DNA from 2 places in the Macrococcus bovicus genome. Region 1 is predicted to be linked to the other one. Evidence: riboswitches for the same ligand, from Rfam matches in the RefSeq annotation. Region 1 holds a riboswitch; the other holds the start of a gene.
What was found. Region 1 has a riboswitch for lysine ahead of QSV55_RS01910 (aspartate kinase). Riboswitches for the same ligand answer to the same signal wherever they lie in the genome.

Region 1 (5,451 bases):
TGATATCTATGCAATCCAAATGTTCCATTAAAAAGTTTCAGTTTAGACATATTAAGCGTCCCGGCATTCTTTTATTAGATGAGGAGCGACGCCTATTAGAGTTCAATGCCTATGGACTAACTGCGGCCGATAGCTTCAGCCAGACAATTCCAATCGATCTGATTGAGAAAGTTGAACTCTCAAAAGGCTTATTCCATGATACATTGAGCCTCTATTATGATGGCGAATGGTATAAATGGACTGATTTTCTGGATGACCACTATCAAGGGATATTTAAGGTCTTGCAGGACAGGACAGCTTAAGTTTTTCGGTAGATAAAAGCCAGGTTCTTCACAGAACCTGGCTTTTATCTAATTATATTTCATCCAGCTTTCGTACTTGATACCTGTTGCTTCACAGCCTAGCTTATCATTATCACGATCATGTTTTGTTAAATATGAGATATGGTGAACTGTAATACCATATGGATAATACTTCTTGACTTCTGTACAGTTTTTTAAATATTTTGGCGCACCGTTTCTGTATTTTGAAGTCGGATAACCGGCCTTAGAGGTGGCTGGCTTAGCGGTTGATGTAGGAGTCACGAATCCTTCCCCTTTTGTGTTCACGTAACCTGCTTTAGACCAAATGCGTAATTTCTGTGCTTTAGCATAGCTCTCACTTTTTTTCAGTGTGTTCAGATAATACTTCTGACTCATGATGTAACCGACCCGAGCATAGCCGTTTTTAACCATGGCGTTGTTAACGAGTACATTGTCAGCATATAAATAGACAAGGTGACGGCCATATTTGTCTTTCTTGATTGCATTGTCATAAGCGATGGTCAGTTTTTTGCCTTGCAGGTATTTTGTAAGGTATGCTTTCGCTTCTTTACTGTACGGCTGGCCCGCTTTTGAAGAGGTAGCGATTTCTGGTGCATCAATCAGAAGGAGGCGCAGTGTAAAGCTGGTGCGACTGTTTTTCACTCTGACTGTATCACCGTCAATGGTGGAAACGTAGGAGACAGCCATTTTCTTGGATAATGCGTATGATTGAGGTGCAGGAATCAAGAGCAGCAGCAATAAAATAGTGATCAATACTTTAAATGATTTCATCTTTTTTCCCCTTTGTTTATTTGTTCTATCATTATTATATTTAACTTTTTAAAGATATCTACATATTTTTTACATATTCAGTTAAAAAATTGCGCTGAGATTTTAAGATTATAAATATTCTGTACATTCTGATATTGTTTATGTATAATAAATAACAACAATTAAATAGATAGAGATGAGGCGCATTGATCATCAGTAAGTAAAGTCTGGAAGCTGCAAATACTTTGCTGAAAGGGTGAGATGCCGAAATGTAGTGATTCTTGCAGGGGTGGCTATGTTGGATTATTGAGTTAAGAGCTCTTAGTCTGTCATTATTTGAAAAATAATGGAGTGCATCACTTGTAAATAGATTAAACAAGTTCATTCCAGTGATGAACTTGTTTTTTTGTTTTTAGATGCCATGGGAGGATATAGTGTGATAAAACGTAGTGTAATCAAATTTGGTGGAACTTCGGTAGCGGATTTCACCAAGCTCAGAAATATCAGCCGCTATCTGAAAGACAGAACGGCACAAGGTGAGCAGCTTGTCGTCGTAGTGTCTGCGATGGGCAAGACAACAGATGAACTGCTCAGCAATGTAGAACTGTTGACAGCAAAGCCGAATGAACAGGATCTGGCACTCCTCTTGACGACAGGTGAACAGCAGACTATTTCGTATCTGTCGATCATCCTGAAAGAACAAGGAGTGGCGACGCGGGCGATGACTGGCTTTCAGGCAGGTATCAGAACGAAAGGGCATCATCTGAAAAGTAAAATCCTCAATATTGATGAACAGAAGTTTGAACAGGCATTTGAAACTTGCGACGTCGTTGTCGTGGCTGGATTCCAGGGGATGAATGAGCTGGGTGAAATCACGACTCTGGGCCGCGGGGGCAGCGATACAACGGCTGTCGCCATTGCATCAGCCCTCAATGTTTCATGTGAAATATACACAGACGTGGCCGGTGTTTACGGGACAGACCCGCGAATCTATCCGGCGAAACGTCTTGATTATGTCAGCTACGAAGAAATGATGGAGATGAGTGCATTAGGTGCAGGAGTTCTTGAGACACGAAGCGTAGAGATCGCTAAAAATTATCAGATACCGATTTATTTGGGACAGACATTATCAGACGAGAAGGGGACTTGGATTATGGCACAGGAAGAAATACTGGAGAAAAAAGCGGTCACGGGCGTCGCGCTTGATAAGGATATGGACTATGTGACAGTCAGCTATCCGATGAATGACTCAGCACTGCTGAAAAAATTATTTGAACTGCTGGAACAGGAAGAAGTCAATATCGATATGATTTCGCAGATCGTCAACATGGAAGGTCTGCAGATTTCCTTCACTATGAAAGATACGGATACTAATCAGATCAATAAGATCTTCACGATACTGCAGTCTGAATATCCATCGCTGAATTTTATTATTCAGGAAGACTATGTCAAAGTATCAGTTATCGGTTCCGGTATGAGAGATATGTCAGGGGTGGCAAGTAAAGTGTTCATGACACTTCTTGATAACCGCATTCCGTTCTATCAGGTCACAACATCAGAAATCAGTATCTCATACGTGGTCGATCAGCAGAACGGTAGACAAGCAGTCGAGCAGCTATGTTCAGCTTTTGAGCTATAAAAAGAGGAGGAGTAAAAATGAAATTAGCAATCGTGGGTGCTACAGGTTTAGTAGGTACAAAAATGATGGAAGTGGTCGAACGGAAAGGCATCCCCTTTGACGAACTGACGTTATTTTCTTCAAAGAAATCAGCAGGACAGATCGTTTCGTTTAAAGGACAGGACTATGAGGTGCAGGAATTAACTGAAGAACGTGCAGCAGAGCATTATGACTACGTACTGATGAGTGCAGGGGGCGGCACATCCCTGCAGTTCTCACCTATCTTTGAACAGGCAGGTGCAGTGGTCATTGATAACTCAAGTGCATTCCGTATGCAGGAGGATATTGATCTGATTGTACCGGAAGTGAATCAGCCGAAGCTGAACCGCACAATCATCGCGAATCCTAACTGCTCGACCATCCAATCAGTAGTCCCGTTGAAACCTCTGGCGGATCAATTTGGCTTGCAACGTGTCGCTTATACGACGTACCAGGCAGTCTCAGGTTCTGGTCTTGCCGGACTGAACGATCTGCGGGAAGGGGCTAAAGGCGCGGAACCGACGAACTATCCGCACCCGATTCATAACAATGTGCTCCCGCATATCGATGTTTTCCAGGAAGACGGCTATACAAAAGAAGAAGTGAAAATGATTGAAGAGACCAAAAAAATTCTTCAGCTGCCTGAGCTGCGTGTCACTGCAACGTGTGTAAGAGTACCGGTTGAAGACAGCCATAGCGTGGCCATTAACGTGACCCTTGAAAAACCGGCTACTGTCGAAGCCATTAGAGAAGTGCTGAGTCACCAGCAGGGAGTTGTACTGGTTGATGATGTAGAAAATAATGCCTACCCGCTTGCTATTCATTCCACTGGTCGCGATGAAGTGTTTGTCGGCCGTATACGGGCAGACGAATCGCTCGATAATACATTCCACATCTGGTGTACAGCAGACAACCTGCTGAAAGGGGCCGCACTGAATGCCGTGCAGATTCTGGAATCGTTACTTGAAGAGAGGGGACAGATTCAATGACATTATTTACAGGGACAGCAGTAGCGATCACGACACCTTTTAAGGACGGTGCCGTAGATTACGCAACATTTGAACGGCATGTAGAGTTTCTGATTGCGAATGGGATGCAGTCTATTTTTGTTAACGGTACGACGGGAGAAGGATCGACACTGAATGAGGAGGAAAAGCTCAATCTCGTGAAACTGGCGGTCAAGGTCGCTGCTGGCCGAGTGCCGATCGTCGTAGGGACGGGGTCCAACAATACAGCAGTCTCCATCGAGCATTCCTTGAAAGTCAAGGAGGCAGGTGCCGATGCAATCATGCTGATCACCCCTTATTACAATAAAACGAATCAGCGCGGACTTATTGCACATTTCACTGCCATCGCGGATGCTGTGGAGCTGCCTGTCGTCTTGTATAATGTGCCGGCTAGAACCAATATGACGATTGAGCCGGAGACTGTGGTTAAATTAGCGGCACATCCTCATATTGTGGCGCTGAAAGACGCAACAGGCGATATGCGTTATCTGGAGCAAGTAAGAGCCGCTGTATCAGATGAATTTGCCCTTTACAGCGGTAACGATGATTCTATCATCCCCTTTTACGCTCGCGGGGGAGACGGCGTCATCTCGGTGGTGGCGAATGCAGTGCCTGCTGAATTCCAGGCCATCTACGAAACATATGCAACAGACCCACAGGAAGCAGAACGTCTGTTTAATCAAGTGAGTCCTTTGATTGATGCACTCGGTGTTGATGTCAATCCGATGCCGATCAAAGCGCTTGTCACTGAACTGGGATATGCAAACGGTGAAGTCAGATTACCGCTTGTGCCGCTGGAGCAAGCAGACAGCGAAGTTATCCACCAGGCATACAAGACCTATAAAGGTGAAGTGTCATGAAGGTTCTGTTAGTCGGTTATGGTGCTATGAATGAACGCGTCGCCCGTCTTGCTGAAGAGCGTGGTCACAGCATTGCAGGTATTATCACAAAGTCAGATAAACATTATCCTTATCCATCATTCAAAATAGAAGAGGAGTGGCCGGCAGCAGATGTCATCATTGATTTTTCACATCCTGACCTGTCGCTGCCTGTCATCCGCAAAGAACAGCCTGTGCCGCTGGTCATGGCAACGACGGGACGGAAAGAAGAGATCATCCAGGCACTTGAAGCAGCTGCAGCAACGAAGCCGGTCTTCTTCAGTGCCAACATGAGCTACGGCGTGCACATTCTGACTGAAATTATCAAGTACAGCGTCCCTCTACTGCAGAACTATGATATCGAGCTGACAGAAAAGCATCATCGTAAGAAAGTGGATGCCCCGAGCGGGACCCTCGTTAAGCTGTATGATGCCATCAAAGAAAAGCGCGAAGCCGCGTATCCGGTATATGACCGAACTGAACTGGAAAGTGCAAGAACAGATGACGAAATCGGCATCAATGTTGTCCGCGGCGGTACCATTGTCGGTGAACATGAAGTCCTGTTCGCCGGCCATGACGAAACGATCCAGATCATTCACCGCGCACAGAGCAAAGACATCTTCGCCAGTGGCAGCCTTGATGTCGCAGAACAGCTGGTGAACAAAACGCCTGGCTACTACACATTCGATAACTTATAAAAAGGAGATTAAATGATGACATTACAATCAGCACAGGAAATTATTCAATATATCAGTGATAGCGAGAAGAAGACGCCGGTCAAAGTCTATGTCAACGGCAATTTCAGTGACGTCACATTCCCGGAGAGCCTGAAAGTC
Region 2 (5,451 bases), 980 kb from region 1:
AAAATCATATCGTACGCCGATAAATCATGGTCAAACCGCTCCTGGATGATGCGGACACCGGCTGACTGGATCGTGTCATCAATCTCAGGCGCAATGACAGTGACGTCTGCGCCTTCACCGGCGAGCCCTCTGACCTTTCGGCTCGCAATGCGTCCGCCGCCGATGATGACAACCTTCTTACGAGTGAGGTCAAGCATGACAGGATACATCAAGTGCCTCCAGCCTGCTGAGGACCGCTTTCACCATTGACTCATCCAGGTCGAGCGTCTCCGTGAATTGAATGGTCCTGCCTGCCGCTATGAACGGCTGACTCAGCCGTTTGATCTTGCGGACGAGATGACCGTCGAACAGAAAATAGGGCATGATGGTAATCCTCTCAGCGTCAAGCCGCTTGAGCTGTTCCTCGAAACTGAGCGCGCCGTAGAGCATGGCAGCAGTAATCGGCTGCTTCGTCTCCTCCTGCATACGGGCTACGACCGCCTTCAGCATGACGTCCGGTTTACTGAAGCGCCTGCTGCCGTGAGCGGTGACCATGACCAGACCTTCTGCCGACTGAAGCCGCTTCAGAGCAACCCGCCAGACACTTTCCTCATCGCCGAAACACTCAGCGATATGATAGGTCGCTCTGCCTTTCAGCACTGATGCCAGCTGCATAGGAATATCCTCCTGGGCATGCATGGCCGGGAACAGCAGCATCGGCATGACAAGAAATTCCGTCACGCCTAGCGCAAGCATCTCGCCGGCGACAAGCGGTACGTTCTCGTCGTCCTTCTCGAGAAAAGCGATGCGCTGGACAGTTTCAGGTCGTTCAGCGATGACTTTAGCGACAAACTGTCTGAACTTCTCATTTTTTTCCGGCATCTTAGAACCATGTGCAATATAAATAATTCCTCGCACGAAATCCCCCCTCCTGATCACACCTTCATTTTAACTCAAAGACTATTTGAATAAAAGGATTAATTGTGACTAAATTCACAAATTTTATTTTTTATCGGACAGGACAAAACTTCATTGTCTCCACAAAAAAACACCTATACATGGCGTATAGGTGCAAAGATATTATTTGTTTAATGCTTTTTTAGCTGCTTCAACTAATTCACCGAATGCTTTGTCGTCAGAGATGGCAACTTCTGATAACATTTTACGGTTGATGTCGATACCTGCTAATTTAAGTCCGTTCATCAGACGGCTGTAGCTGATATCGTGCATACGTGCAGCCGCGTTGATACGTGCGATCCATAATTGACGGAAGTCACGTTTTTTCTGACGACGGTCACGGTATGCGTAGTTTCCTGATTTCATTACTTGTTGTTTAGCTACTCTGTATAATGTGCTTTTTGAACCGAAGTAACCTTTTGCTAATTTAATGGTTCTTTTACGGCGAGCGCGTGTCACCGTTCCACCTTTAACTCGTGGCATGATAATTCCTCCTTAAATAGATCCTGATTTTATTATTTGACGTAAGTTAACATTTGAGCAACACGTTTTTGGTCGCCTTTAGAGACTAATGACGCTTTACGAAGACCGCGTTTTTGTTTAGTTGATTTGTTAGCGAATAAGTGAGAAGTGTAAGCTCTTGAACGTTTTAATTTACCTGAACCTGTTCTTTTTACACGTTTCGCTGCTCCGCGGTGAGTTTTCATTTTAGGCATTTCGTTATCCTCCTAGTTTTGTTTTTTGTCGACGATTGGCGCAAGCATTAAGAACATTGAGCGACCATCCATCTTAGGCTTTTGTTCTACTGTGGCGATATCTTTACACTCATCAGCAAATTTCTCAAGCACTCGCTGACCGAATTCTTTATGCGTGATTGCGCGTCCACGGAAACGGATTGATACTTTGACTTTGTCCTCTTTTTCAAGGAACTTACGCGCATTTTTCAGCTTCGTATTGAAGTCATGTTCTTCAATCGTAGGACTCAACCTGATTTCTTTGACGACAACAACTTTCTGCTTCTTACGTGCTTCTTTATCCTTCTTCTGCTGCTCGAACTTGAATTTACCATAGTCCATAATTTTGGCAACAGGTGGTTTCGCGTTAGGCGCAACAAGAACGACGTCCAGATTCACACGTTCAGCGATTTCAATGGCTTCAAACTTAGATTTCACACCTAACTGAGCACCATCATGTCCGATGAGTCGTACTTCTCTCGCACGAATTTTGTCATTGATTTGCGTTTGATCTTTAGCTATGATTGACACCTCCAAATTAAATTTACTAGACGAACAAAAAAGCGGGCGCAAAGCGCCCGCTAAAATAGACATGGTATCCATGTATATACCCGGTCACTGCTCTTGGCGTTCTGCGGGTGAGAAGCGGGAGGCTTCTACTTGTCCGTTTCGTATTCAACAGACTTAATAATAACAGGATTATCTGACCGTGTCAACATCTATTTTTTCATATTCACTCATATCATGAGCCTGTGATAAATCCACTTGTTCAAGCGGAATTTTTTTCGTTTTATATTTCACTTTGTGGTAAATATAGAACGCGAGGAAAATCGGAATACCCATATAAGTAATCAGGAAACCGTTCCATTCAAACTTACCACGTAAAATCAGGTCTGTATCCTGGCCGATGATGACAAAGAGACAGAGGATAAAGGCGAAAATCGGACCGAACGGGAACCACATCGCTTTATATTTCAGCACAGATAAGTCTTTATTCTGACGGTAGAATGCACGTCTGAAACGGTAATGACTGATCGCAATACCCAGCCAGGCGATAAAGCCGGTTAAACCACTGGCCGCAACGATGTACTCATAGGCACCGCTTGCCACGCGCTCCACGAGGAAGATGATGACCACGACAACGAAAGTCGCCAGCAGACTTGGGATCGGCACCCCTTTTTTGTTTGTTTCAGAGAATTTACGTGAAGCAAGACCGTCTTTCCCCATCGCATAGAGCATGCGGGTTGAGGCATACATGCCAGAGTTCCCTGCAGATAGAATGGAAGTCAGAATGACCGCATTCATAAATGAAGCTGCAAACGCAAGACCGGCATTTTCAAAGACCAGGGTAAACGGTGACTTGGAGATGCTGTCCCCGCCCATCAGGTTCGGGTTGGTATAAGGAATGATCAGCCCGATGACAAATATGGAAAGAATGTAGAAAATCAGTATACGCCAGAAAACCTGTTTAATCGCTCTAGGAATGGTTTTCTCCGGCTCCTCTGATTCTCCCGCTGTCACGCCGACAAGTTCCGTGCCCTGGAAGCTGAAGCCTGCTACCAAGAATACGCCGAGGATGGTCAGGAATGAACCTGTCAGACCGCCGCCGAGAAACGGTGCTTCACCTGTCGTGAAATTTTTCAGGCCGATATATTCTCCGCCTAAAATACCCAGGATGGTCAGCACGCCGATGACCAGGAAGAGAATGACAGTGATGACTTTGACAAGCGCAAACCAGTACTCACTTTCACCGTATACTTTGACGCTGAGTGTATTGAGCAGGAATATCAGCGCCAGGAAGACAAGACTCCAGCCCCAGCCCGGCAGAAAATCAAATATCGCCCAGTACTTGATGACACTGGCGGCGATACTGACGTCTGCTGCGACAGTAATGACCCAGTTAAACCAGTAGTTCCAGCCCAGCGCAAAGCCGAGCGACGGATCGACAAAACGCGTCGCATAAGTCGAGAACGAACCTGAGATCGGTAAATAGGTCGCCATCTCCCCAAGACTCGTCATCAGGAAGAACACCATGATACCGATGATCAGGAAACCGAGCAATGCACCCCCCGGCCCGGCGTCACGGATGGCCCCGCCCGAGGTCATGAACAGACCTGTACCGATACAGCCACCAATCGCGATCATCGAAATATGACGCGGTTTCAGCAACCTTTGTACTTCATTGTTATTACTCATTTTGACACTCCATTCTTATCACAACAAAAGGTGCACATCTAAAGATGCGCACCTTATCTATTGGAACAGTAGCGCATCACAAATGTGACAGTCTGATATATATTCTATATCAGCCCAGCAGCAGACGGTTATCAGACGTCTGCCACTTCGGCGATGTTGCCTTTCATCTTGCGTCAGCTACGTGATACCGTATCAGCAAGACTACTCTTCTTCATCGCGACCTCTACCTCTTCTTGAGGAATATTTTATTTCTTTATACTATAACGCACTAAAGCGGATTCTGCAAGACTATTTTTTGAGACGGATTTCATCCACGATCTTCCAGATGAACTCATCGCGTTCCATTGTCTCTGAATCCTTGCTGCCGTACTGACGGACATTGACTTCATTGTTCTCGACTTCTTTATCACCGACAACAATCTGATAAGGCACCTTATGCATCTGTGCCTCACGGATCTTGTAGCCCATTTTCTCCTCACGGTCATCGATATGACAGCGGACACCTTGCGACTTCAGTTCATCATAAAGCGCACGCGCATAGTCATAATGCACTTCGTTAGAGACCGGAATGATCTCAAGCTGGTTCGGCGCAAGCCATGTCGGATAAGCCCCTTTGTATTCTTCTGTCAGGAAGGCAACAAAACGCTCCATCGTCGAGATGACACCGCGGTGGATGACCACAGGACGATGTTCCTGACCGTCACTGCCGATAAAAGTCAGATCGAATTTCTGAGGCAGCAGGAAGTCCAGCTGAACAGTGGATAATGTTTCTTCCTTACCTAGTGCAGTCTTGACCTGAACGTCCAGTTTAGGGCCGTAGAACGCAGCTTCCCCTGGTGCCTCCTCATAGTTGAGACCCATCTCATCTACCGCTTCTTTCAGCATCGCCTGTGCTTTTTCCCACATCTCATCGTCCTGGAAGTATTTCTCTGTATCTTCCGGGTCACGGTAAGAAAGACGGAAGCTGTAGTCCTTGAAGTTGAAATCTTCGTAGACATCGATGACAAGCTGTACTACTCGCTTGAACTCGTCTTTGATCTGATCCGGACGCACGAAGATATGCGCATCATTTAAAGTCATACCACGGACACGCTGTAAACCTGATACCGCACCGCTTGCTTCGTAACGGTGCATAGTCCCGAGCTCCGCAATACGGATCGGCAGCTCACGGTAGCTATGCGGCTTGTTTTTATAGATCATCATATGGTGCGGACAGTTCATCGGACGAAGAACGAACGCTTCATTGTCCATCTCCATGACCGGGAACATATCTTCCTGATAGTGATCCCAGTGACCAGATGTCTTGTACAGGTCAACAGAACCCATGACCGGCGTATAGACGTGGTCATAGCCGAGCGCGACTTCTTTGTCGACGATATAACGTTCTAATTCACGACGGATAGTGGCACCGTTCGGCAGCCAGAGCGGCAGGCCAGCTCCGATTAACGGGCTTGTAGTGAAGATATCGAGCTCTTTACCGATTTTGCGGTGGTCACGTTCCTTGCGCTCCTCCAGCATCTCGAGGTGCGCTTTCAGGTCTTTCTTATCGAAGAAGGCAGTACCGTAGATACGCTGCAGCATCTTA

Region 2: another riboswitch for lysine. It lies ahead of QSV55_RS07635 (amino acid permease); the one in region 1 lies ahead of QSV55_RS01910 (aspartate kinase).

What each region holds. Positions count from the first base shown of each region.
Region 1 covers NZ_CP128470.1:283,092-288,542, forward strand. Annotated here, with positions in the region: gene QSV55_RS01900 (hypothetical protein) at 9-302, shown strand; gene QSV55_RS01905 (thermonuclease family protein) at 351-1,094, opposite strand; lysine riboswitch at 1,262-1,438, shown strand; gene QSV55_RS01910 (aspartate kinase) at 1,510-2,712, shown strand; gene QSV55_RS01915 (aspartate-semialdehyde dehydrogenase) at 2,730-3,719, shown strand; gene dapA (4-hydroxy-tetrahydrodipicolinate synthase) at 3,716-4,597, shown strand; gene dapB (4-hydroxy-tetrahydrodipicolinate reductase) at 4,594-5,313, shown strand; gene dapD (2,3,4,5-tetrahydropyridine-2,6-dicarboxylate N-acetyltransferase) at 5,326-5,451, shown strand, end outside.
Region 2 covers NZ_CP128470.1:1,388,582-1,394,032, forward strand. Annotated here, with positions in the region: gene QSV55_RS07610 (precorrin-2 dehydrogenase/sirohydrochlorin ferrochelatase family protein) at 1-209, opposite strand, end outside; gene QSV55_RS07615 (sirohydrochlorin chelatase) at 190-897, opposite strand; gene rplT (50S ribosomal protein L20) at 1,060-1,419, opposite strand; gene rpmI (50S ribosomal protein L35) at 1,452-1,652, opposite strand; gene infC (translation initiation factor IF-3) at 1,665-2,201, opposite strand; ribosomal protein L20 leader region at 2,220-2,338, opposite strand; gene QSV55_RS07635 (amino acid permease) at 2,370-3,866, opposite strand; lysine riboswitch at 3,928-4,100, opposite strand; gene thrS (threonine--tRNA ligase) at 4,155-5,451, opposite strand, start outside.